Regions from separate parts of the Kosakonia sp. SMBL-WEM22 genome, predicted to be linked through region 1. Evidence: predicted binding sites of a transcription regulator. Region 1 holds the regulator's gene; each other region holds the start of a gene.
What was found. The regulator LexA, encoded in region 1, represses DNA repair genes until DNA is damaged. The targets are predictions, from matches to a motif close to TNCTGTATGTACATACAGNA.
Positions count from the first base shown of each region.

Region 2: sulA (SOS-induced cell division inhibitor SulA) is a predicted target of LexA. The motif match lies at 1,731-1,750, and genes of this name have one in related genera.
Region 3: umuD (translesion error-prone DNA polymerase V autoproteolytic subunit) is a predicted target of LexA. The motif match lies at 2,081-2,100, and genes of this name have one in related genera.

Region 1 covers NZ_CP051488.1:4,695,846-4,699,125, reverse strand. The annotation lists gene plsB (glycerol-3-phosphate 1-O-acyltransferase PlsB) at 1-496, opposite strand, end outside; gene HF650_RS22700 (diacylglycerol kinase) at 629-997, shown strand; gene lexA (transcriptional repressor LexA) at 1,106-1,720, shown strand; gene dinF (MATE family efflux transporter DinF) at 1,801-3,135, shown strand; gene HF650_RS22685 (CsbD family protein) at 3,269-3,280, shown strand, end outside.
Region 2 covers NZ_CP051488.1:1,847,930-1,851,209, forward strand. The annotation lists gene ompA (porin OmpA) at 1-832, opposite strand, end outside; gene sulA (SOS-induced cell division inhibitor SulA) at 1,200-1,709, opposite strand; gene HF650_RS08735 (TfoX/Sxy family DNA transformation protein) at 1,926-2,546, shown strand; gene yccS (YccS family putative transporter) at 2,543-3,280, opposite strand, start outside.
Region 3 covers NZ_CP051489.1:150,452-153,731, reverse strand. The annotation lists gene umuC (translesion error-prone DNA polymerase V subunit UmuC) at 352-1,626, opposite strand; gene umuD (translesion error-prone DNA polymerase V autoproteolytic subunit) at 1,614-2,048, opposite strand; gene parM (plasmid segregation protein ParM domain-containing protein) at 2,380-3,280, shown strand, end outside.

The DNA.
Region 1 (3,280 bases):
GCACAAAGCTGTCGCGACCAAGCCACGAAACAGCGAAGAATTTCTGAATACCGTTGAGCATGCGCAACGGCGGATTGATTTCACCCTTTTCACGCCCTGGCGAGCGACCGAACATCACTGATACCGGCACCATCTGCACATCCAGATCGGGATGGCTACGGTGTAAATCCAGGTAGTCATGGAACAGTTTTATCGACTCTTCTTTCGGCGTGTAATAGGTAAATACGCGCGGGCCGCCGTGAATGAACACATAGCGTGGCAGCAGCGCGCCATCGATCTCCAGTGGTTCGAGGGGATCGGGTAATTCATGCGCCAGGCACTGCTCGCGCAAGGTCATTAAGTCTGCCTTTGAGTTATAAGGCAGCACATACATAATAGGTCGTGATGTGTCGAGCCCCAGTTCCTGTGCAGGTTCTGCGGGGATCGATTTACTTTTTACCAGCACGCTTAATGGTAAGTTCAGTAATTTGTAGTAAATTCGTGGCCAGCCGGACATAAAGGGTGTAAAGCCTCTGGTTATTAATAGTGCCATTGCGCCGCAAGAATATCAGAAAGCACGCATAATTTCTGTGGTACCGCTGCGTGTACCACTACTCATTGACGCTTAATAGTTAAAAAGGTTCTTTTCATGGCCAATAATACCACCGGTTTTATCCGGATCATTAAAGCCGCAGGATATTCGTGGAAAGGTGTACGCGCAGCCTGGATCAATGAAGCTGCTTTTCGCCAGGAGGGCGTAGCTGTTGTTGTGGCTATTATTATTGCTGCATTTTTGGATATAGATGTCATTACTCGCGTCCTGCTTATTGGCTCGGTCACGCTGGTGATGATTGTCGAAATCCTCAATAGCGCTATCGAAGCGGTTGTGGACCGTATCGGCCCTGAATTCCATGAGCTTTCCGGCCGGGCAAAGGATATGGGCTCGGCAGCGGTGCTGATGACAATTTTACTGGCGCTCTTTACCTGGATCTCGCTTCTTTGGTCACATTTTCGATAGCGTTTCCATAATTCGATAACGCTCTGGTTTTTTGCTTAAATGTGGTTTCAAAATCGCCGTTGACTGTATATACTCACAGCATAACTGTATATACACCCAGGGGGCGGGATGAAAGCATTAACGGCCAGGCAGCAAGAGGTGTTCGATCTGATTCGCGATCGCATCACCCAAACCGGTATGCCACCGACGCGTGCGGAAATCGCACAGCAATTGGGGTTCCGTTCCCCAAATGCAGCCGAAGAACACCTTAAAGCGCTGGCGCGCAAAGGGGTGATCGAAATCGTATCTGGCGCATCGCGCGGTCTTCGCCTGCTGCTGGAAGAGGAAAACGATGCCGGTCTACCGCTGATTGGTCGCGTCGCTGCGGGTGAGCCGCTGCTGGCGCAGCAGCATATCGAAAGCCACTATCAGGTCGATCCAAATCTCTTTAAACCCCATGCTGACTTCCTGCTGCGCGTTAGCGGGATGTCGATGAAAGATATCGGTATCATGGATGGCGACCTGCTGGCGGTACATAAAACGCAGGATGCGCGTAACGGTCAGGTTATCGTTGCCCGTATCGAAGATGAAGTGACGGTGAAACGCCTGAAAAAACATGGCAACACCGTTGAACTGCTGGCAGAAAACAGCGACTTCTCGCCGATCGTGGTCGATTTGCGCAAACAGAACTTCACCATTGAAGGGCTGGCGGTCGGCGTGATCCGTAACGGTGAATGGCTGTAAAGCCTCTTTTCTTTGCTGTGGCGCCACGTTGCGCGCCGCAGCGCCACGCTTCTCCTCTTTAATGTAATGATGTTCACGCTATGGCGCTGTTAACCGCATCCGACAAAGCTCTGTGGCGGCTTGCGCTGCCGATGATTTTATCCAATATTACCGTTCCACTGCTGGGCTTAGTCGATACGGCAGTAATCGGTCATCTGGATAGCCCCGTCTACCTCGGCGGCGTGGCGATTGGTGCAACGGCAACCAGCTTCCTCTTTATGCTGCTGCTGTTTCTGCGTATGAGCACCACCGGGCTGACCGCCCAGGCATTCGGTGCGAAAAATCCCTCAGCGCTGACGCGTGCGCTTGTGCAGCCTCTGCTGCTGGCGCTCGGCGCGGGTGCTGCCATCGCGTTGTTACGCTCGCCGCTAATCGACCTGGCGCTGCACATTACCGGCGGCAGCGAGGCGGTGCTGGCGCAGGCGCGCCGCTTTCTTGAGATCCGCTGGCTTAGTGCACCAGCCTCGCTGGGTAATATGGTGCTGCTTGGCTGGCTGCTCGGCGTCCAGTATGCCCGCGCCCCGGTGATATTATTGGTGGTGGGTAACCTCTTCAACATCCTCCTCGACCTCTGGCTGGTGATGGGGCTGCATATGAATGTGCAGGGCGCCGCACTCGCCACGGTTATCGCGGAGTACGTCACCTTCTTTATCGGCTTGCTGATGGTGTGGCAGGTCTTACGCCGGCAGGCTATCTCGCTCTCAATGCTAACATCCGCATGGCGCGGCGGCGTTCGCCGTTTGTTGGCTCTCAACCGCGATATCATGCTGCGCTCGCTGCTGCTGCAACTCTGTTTCGGCTCCATCACCGTGTTGGGCGCGCGCGTTGGCAGCGAAACGGTCGCTGCCAACGCGGTGCTGATGATGTTTCTCACCTTTACCGCCTATGCGCTGGATGGCTTTGCCTATGCCGTTGAGGCCCACTCCGGGCAGGCTTACGGCGCGCGCGATGGCAGCCAACTGCTGCATGTCTGGCGTGCGGCCTGTCGTCAGGCAGGGTTTGTGGCGCTCGCGTTTGCTCTTGTCTACGCGCTGGCGGGCAGCATGATTATTGCGCTGTTGACCTCCATTCCTGAACTGCAGGCGGTGGCCGGACACTATCTTATCTGGCAGGTGGTACTGCCACTGGTGGGAGTGTGGTGCTATTTGCTCGACGGCATGTTTGTGGGCGCAACGCGCGCGGCTGAAATGCGTAACAGTATGGCGGTTGCCGCTGCCGGTTTTGGCCTGACCCTGCTGACGGTGCCGTTGCTTGGCAATCACGGTTTATGGCTCTCTCTTACGGTGTTCCTCGCGCTACGCGGTATCACACTGGCGCTCATCTGGCGGCATCACTGGCGCAACGGCAGCTGGTTCGCTAATGCTGAGGGTGCATAACGATCTGCGGTTTCGCCAGGAGTGAATGGTTAAAGATTCCGAATAAAAAACCGAACGCCGAATCCTTATCTACAATGATTAATACGTTCAGCACGCAAGAACGTCATTTTAACCGAACGATAAGGAGTCAATTATGAACAAAGAC
Region 2 (3,280 bases), 2.2 Mb from region 1:
CAGAGAGACCCTGGTTGTAAGAGTCAGAACCGATGCGGTCGGTGAAGCCCAGAACCACTACGGAACCGTCTTTCGGATCCAGGTTGCTCAGCTGGCTGTAGAGCTGATCCAGCGCCTGCTGACCTTCTGGTTTCAGGGTAGCTTTGTTGAAGGTGAACAGAACGTCAGACTTCAGAGTGAAGTGCTTGGTCTGTACTTCCGGAGCCGGAGCAGGAGTCGGAGCAACTACCGGTGCGGAATCTTCCTGCTGACCGAAGCGGTAAGAAACACCTAAGCTCAGCAGACCGTTGTCCGGGCGGCCACCAACGGTGTTCGCGTCACCAATGTTGTTGGTCCACTGGTATTCCAGACGGGTTGCAACGTCACGAGTAACTGCCCACTCAACACCACCAGCGAAGACCGGAGAAACGCCGGTATCGTGATCTTTGAAGCCCTGGTTGTTTTTAGCGTCTGCGCGCCAAACCATACCACCCAGACGGGTGTACAGGTCAACGTCATCAGCAATCGGGTAACCCAGTTTAGCGGTCAGCTGAACGCCCTGAGCTTTGAATGCGCCGTTTACATCGCTGCCTTTGTACGGCATACGACCCAGCCAGTCATAGCCCATTTCAAAGCCAACGTACGGGTTAACCTGATAACCACCGAACGCACCAGCGCCTAACTGGCTCTCGTGAGTCGGGCCATTGTTAGGGATCTGGTTGTTACCAATATCGTGGAACTGAGACCAGCCCAGTTTAGCACCGGTGTACCAGGTGTTATCTTTCGGAGCGGCCTGCGCTACGGTAGCGAAGCCAGCCAGTGCCACTGCAATCGCGATAGCTGTCTTTTTCATTTTTTGCGCCTCGTTATCATCCAAAAATCGCCATGGAAATCTCGTTGAGAAGTCACGGTTAAATCCTTCACCGGGGGCATTGCTCACTGACAACTCTGCAGATATCTTTACCGATATCTTTGGCTTATGCCGAGCACCCCTGGCGATGTAAAGTCTACAACGTAGTTGGAAACTTACAAGTGTGAAGTCCGTCAGGCATATGAAAAAAAAGGCTTTGTGTACACAAAATTTAACATTTGTGCTGAAATATCACTCATCCTTGATGTGCGGCAAACCACGCCGCACAAGCTTTGCGGCTCTATTTGGTTAATAAATAGGGGATGCTGACAGATAAGAAAAATAATCCCAGGAAAACTCCTAAATTTACTCAATGATACAAATTTGAGTGAATTTTTATTCCGGAAAGCTGTCTCGCAGCGAGGGGATTGCGACGAATTGGACGCATAACAAAGCCGATCGCATTTCCCTCCTCAGCTGCCAGTGCAAGGCGGCGATGTTCATCTTCCGTCAACTCCTCAGTATGCCAGCCGATAACAACGCTGAAATTACCGGTACGTAAAGCCCGGATCATTGAATCCAGCGTGACGCCTGGAGAAAGTTGGTTAATTTGCATCACTTTCGTCAGCGGCAAACCTGCAGACTGAAGCCATTCACGGCTTAATTTCTGTTGCGGTGTTAACCACAGCTGCCAGCGTGACTGCAGACCGAGTTGCTGCAGCAGTGGCAGCAATAATAGCTGGGTCATCATGGGCTGGTCTTCATGGTAAACCACTTCGCTAATAAGCCCGGTAGCGAGAGTGGTAGTTTCGCTCTGGTTCAATGTTTGGCGTGCGGAAGCGGATGTTTTCGAACGATTAGCATAGCCTGAAGTGTGCATAAGCAATCCAGCCCTTTGAGTTACTGTATAAACATACAGTACCTGCAGAGTGTTTAAAGATCAACCTCAATTTCTGAAAGCATCTCGCATTTTTGTTTTGTGCCTGCTACTCAATACAAAATTTGCTTGCTGTCTCGCGCGCAGTTGCCTATGTTCCTGATTACTGGATCCGTTCACAGGAAAACGCATTACCAGGTGATTTATAAAGGAAAAATCATGGAAGACTTATGTTATCAACGGATATATCAATCGCGCGAATATCTCACTTCACTCGGACAAATTAGCCATCGCGCCCACTTTGGTGGTTATAGCCTTGCAGTGGATAACATCGTTTTTGCGATGATAGCCGAGGGGAAACTGTACTTACGCGCCTGTGACGAAAGCGCGCAGTATGATGTAGTCCGGCGTGCACCACTTTTAAATCTTAAAAAGCGGGGGCGGCAGATATCGTTAAATTATTACTACGTCAGCGACAATGTATGGGGCGACCGCGGCTTGCTGCTGAAGCTTTCAACACTGGCGCTTGATGCAGCAAGGCGGGCGAAAGCGCAGCGCGAAAAACTTTTTCGTCTGCGCGATCTACCCAATCTTTCCAGTCAACTTGAGTGTCAATTGCAGCAGGCTGGCATCAACGATGCACAAATCCTGCGGCTACTTGGTGCAAAAGTTTGCTGGCTCCGGCTTCGGAAAATGAACAAGCAGCTCAGTGTAAAAGTTTTATTTGCACTGGAAGGGGCCATCGTCGGCATTCACGAAGCAGCGCTACCGGCAAGTCGTCGCCAGGCGCTGCTTGCGTGGGCCAATGATGTGATGAAAAAAGGAGCAAACCCTCTCTAGACTATTTGGCTTTTTAAACGAGAAACTTCCGGCAAAAGCGCTATCAACAGGCCAATCTGTTGTAATACAAGCGGCTCTTTGCTGTCAGGGCGCGGATCCAGTTGCTTGATGCGCTGCGATAAATCAGCAAGCGCATCCTGCACGCGACCTTGATCGGCAGGCGAATGTTGGAGGGCATCATCAACATAACACACCGCGTCATCCAGTAGACGCAACACCTCCGGTTGGGCTAATTGCTCGCGATGGGCTCCCAGAGCAGAAATGTAGCTTATAAAAGTCTGATTTAGGCAAAGCAATCTGAAAGCCTTTTCACGAAGCTCAGGTGAGGTACCTGGTTCCGAAGACATATTTGACACGACCGAAGCCAGTTCGGCATCGCGGTTATAAGCATTACGCCTCGCGATACGGTAGGCAAGCCGGTTATCACGCCCCTGATGATACTGCTCAAGAATTGCATCAAGATAACGACAGTTGGCGTTAAATGCCTTCTCTGTGACGCTCGCAAGGTTCCTGAAGCGCCAGTCTGGCCAGATAAAACTCACTGCCGCCCAGGCGATAGCACAGCCAATCAACGTATCTATAATGCGCGGGATTGCTACCTCAAATCCTTCGCCAAGTAGGTTGAAACAGAGTAACACCAGCAGTGTGATGAACATTGTGGCATGGGCATATTGCACTGTGCGGAATGAGAAAAAAAGCACGCCTGTAACAACAATAAGCAGCAACTGCCCCTC
Region 3 (3,280 bases), on a different replicon from region 1:
GTTCAGTTTAATATGAATAAAGCAGGAATTTTTTTCTGAACTGAACAGGATTTTGGTTCAGAGTAAACCAGGTGAGAAAGCTGTATGGGAAACAGCTAAAGAAGTAAAAGAGCGATATACCTGATGACATTAGGACTTAACACTGAGTGGGAAATACCTAAAGTTCTTAGCCTGCTTAAAAGCGACTGCCGCGCCCGGAATCCTCCGGGCTTGCCCAACCCGTCACACCCGGACTGAAAGGCCTGTCCGGCTGCACCAGGTTACCGGTTGTGACCTGTGCGGTTAATCAGACCGGAGCTTCGCACGGCGTCCTGCCGTGCTTGTGTGAGCAGGGTGCCAGAACCACCTGGCTTATCCAATCCGGGCCAGGGGGATCTCTTTCAAGCGTGTGGTGTAGGCAGGACTGAGCATTTCTCGTTTCATTTTCCACTGGGGGGCGATGCCACGGCCGGCAAACCAGACCTGACCGAGGCCGGACTGATTTATGCCGTCCAGGACGTTCATCAGTTCCTGGCTGTGCGGGCGGGGCGGCTGCTCATCAAACAGGTTCAGCTGGGCCAAGCCGGTGGCGGTAAAGTCATTCAGCATGATGCCGGCTTTGGCATACCGGTGGCCACCGCGCCAGATAGGCTCCAGCCCGCGCATGGCGGCCGCAATGATATCGCGGGTGTCCTGAGTAGCGGTGAGAAGCTTTTCAACCGCCACGTTACCGTAATAGGGCTCTGAAGCGGAATAGGGCGAGGTCTTGATGAAAACAGAGATGTGCCGGCAGTACTGGCGCTCACCGCGCAGTTTCTCGGCTGCGCGCTCTGCATACTGGCAGACTGCCTGCCGCATGTCTTCGAGGGTGACAATTCTCTCCCCGAAAACGCGGGAGCAGACAATCTGCTGCTTCGCCGGCGGCGCTTCCTCAAGCGGAATACAGGATTCGCCGTTGAGCTCACGCACGGTGCGCTCGAGCACCACACTGAAATTCTTCCGGATGAAGGCCGGGTTTGTGCGGGCCAGCTGCAGGGCCGTGGTGATCCCCATTGTGTTCAGGGTGCGCGCGATACGGCTGCCGACGCCCCAGAGCTCCTGGACAGGCTGCAGGGAGAGCAGTTTTTCCGTCCGGGCGGGATTGCCTGGTGTCAGCGCAAGGACGCCCCGGAAAGCGGGCCATTCCTTGGAGGCCCACTGCGCGGATTTGGCCAGCGTTTTGGTCGGTCCCATCCCGACGCCGATGGTGCGCCGGGTGCAGGTCTGAACGTGCGCGCGCAGCTGCGCCCCGAACGTTTCATAGCTGATGGCCGTTTCCAGCCCCCGCAGATCGAGAAACATCTCGTCGATGGAGTACTGCTCAACGCGTGGCGCCATCTCCTCGAGGCAGGACATGACCCGGTTACTCATACTCGCGTAAAGCTCATAGTTACTTGAAAATACGTGTATTTTCTCTGCGAAGGTTTGTTCGCGGATTTTAAACCACGGATCGCCCTTTTTTATGCCCAGCCGTTTTGCCTCCGGGGAACGGGCGATGCAGCATCCGTCATTGTTCGACAGCACCACCACCGGCCAGCCCTTCAGGTCGGGGCGAAAGACCTTCTCGCAGGAGGCATAGAAACTGTTCACGTCAGCTAGTCCAAAAATTTTATCACCTCGCGGGTGCGGTGGATGATGTGGGTGACCACGCCGAAAATCTGGAGCTCATCCGGATCGGGATAAATGGGCGGAAAAGCCGGGTTCATGGGCTGCAGACACAGTTTCGGCCGTGTCTGCAGCCGCTTTACCGTGAATTCGGCCCCCATACCGGCCACGACGATATCGCCGTGCTCCGGCTTCATGGCGCTGTCGACAACCAGCAGGTCCCCGTTAAAGAGGAAACCGTCCCGCATGCTGTCGCCGTGGGCGCGCAGATAGTAGGTCGCGCTGCGGTGTCTGATGCAGTACTCATTGAGATCCAGCTCCTTTTCCACATAGTCCTGGGCGGGAGGCGGAAAACCACACGGCACCATCTCCAGAAACAGCGGCAGAGCCAGAGCCTGCGCGCTTTCGGTCGGGGTCAGCATCATGAGGTTTATAACTCCACCCCTTGTTGTTAGTTTACTGTATGTATAAACAGTATATTTACAGATTTCCGGAAGAAGCAAGGATAAAGGGCAGCGAAAAAGGCAACTGCCTGGCAGGTATACAGAAAAAAGACCGGGAGTCGCGTCAGCATGTGGTCATCACGCCGCTCCGGCAAGAACCTGATACTTCTTTATGCTCTTCTCTTGATTTGCTATTATTTATCTCTTATTTGTCTCTTATAGTTCTTGTAATGTGCCCGGATATTGCAATAGAATCCTTATTATTCTCTTATTTATCTCTTATTTATCACTTAAAGTTATCCGGAGAAACGGCATGAAATTCTATGTGGACGACGGCTCGACCAACATCAAGGTTCTGTGGGAAGACGAAGACGAAGGCGAGGTGCGCACGGCGATCAGTCCGAACAGCTTCAAGCGCGAATGGTCGGTCGCCTTCGGCAGTAACACCGTGTATAACTACGCCCTGAACGGGGAGCACTACAGCTTCGATCCGATCAGCCCGGATGCCATCATCACCACAAGCGTGGGCTGGCAATACAGCGACGTGAATGTTGTGGCGGTACACCATGCGCTGCTGCAGACCGGCGTGGAGCCCTGTGACGTGGATATCGTGGTGACCCTTCCGCTGGCAGAATTTTATGACCGTGACAACCAGCCCTCAGCCGAAAATATCCGTCGCAAGGAAGCGAGCCTGATGCGCCCGCTGACGCTGAACGGGGGCCGCACCTTCACTGTCCGGAGTGTGCAGGTGATGCCGGAGTCCATCCCGGCCGGCTACCGGATTGTACGGGATATGGATGAGCTGGATTCCCTGCTGATTATCGATCTGGGGGGCACCACGCTTGATATCTCACACGTTATGGCCCGCATGCGCGGTATTTCACGTATTTACGGCAATCCCCAGCTGGGCGTGTCCCTGATGACCCGTGAGGTGCAGGCCGCGCTGGCAGTTGCCGGTACCCGCAGCAGCAGTTATCTCGCGGATGAGATCATCATCCACCGGAATGACAGCGACTTCCTCCGCCGGCGCGTGAATGATACGTCACGTCTTGAGCTGGTCACTGCCGCGCTTCAGGACTCGCAGAACCGCCTGATTAATCGCGTGACCGATGCTGTCAGCAGCTTCAGTGGCTATTCTCATGTTATGGTTATCGGTGGCGGTGCAGAGCTCATCGCTGACGCGGTCAGAAAACAGTGTGGTGTACGCGGGGAGC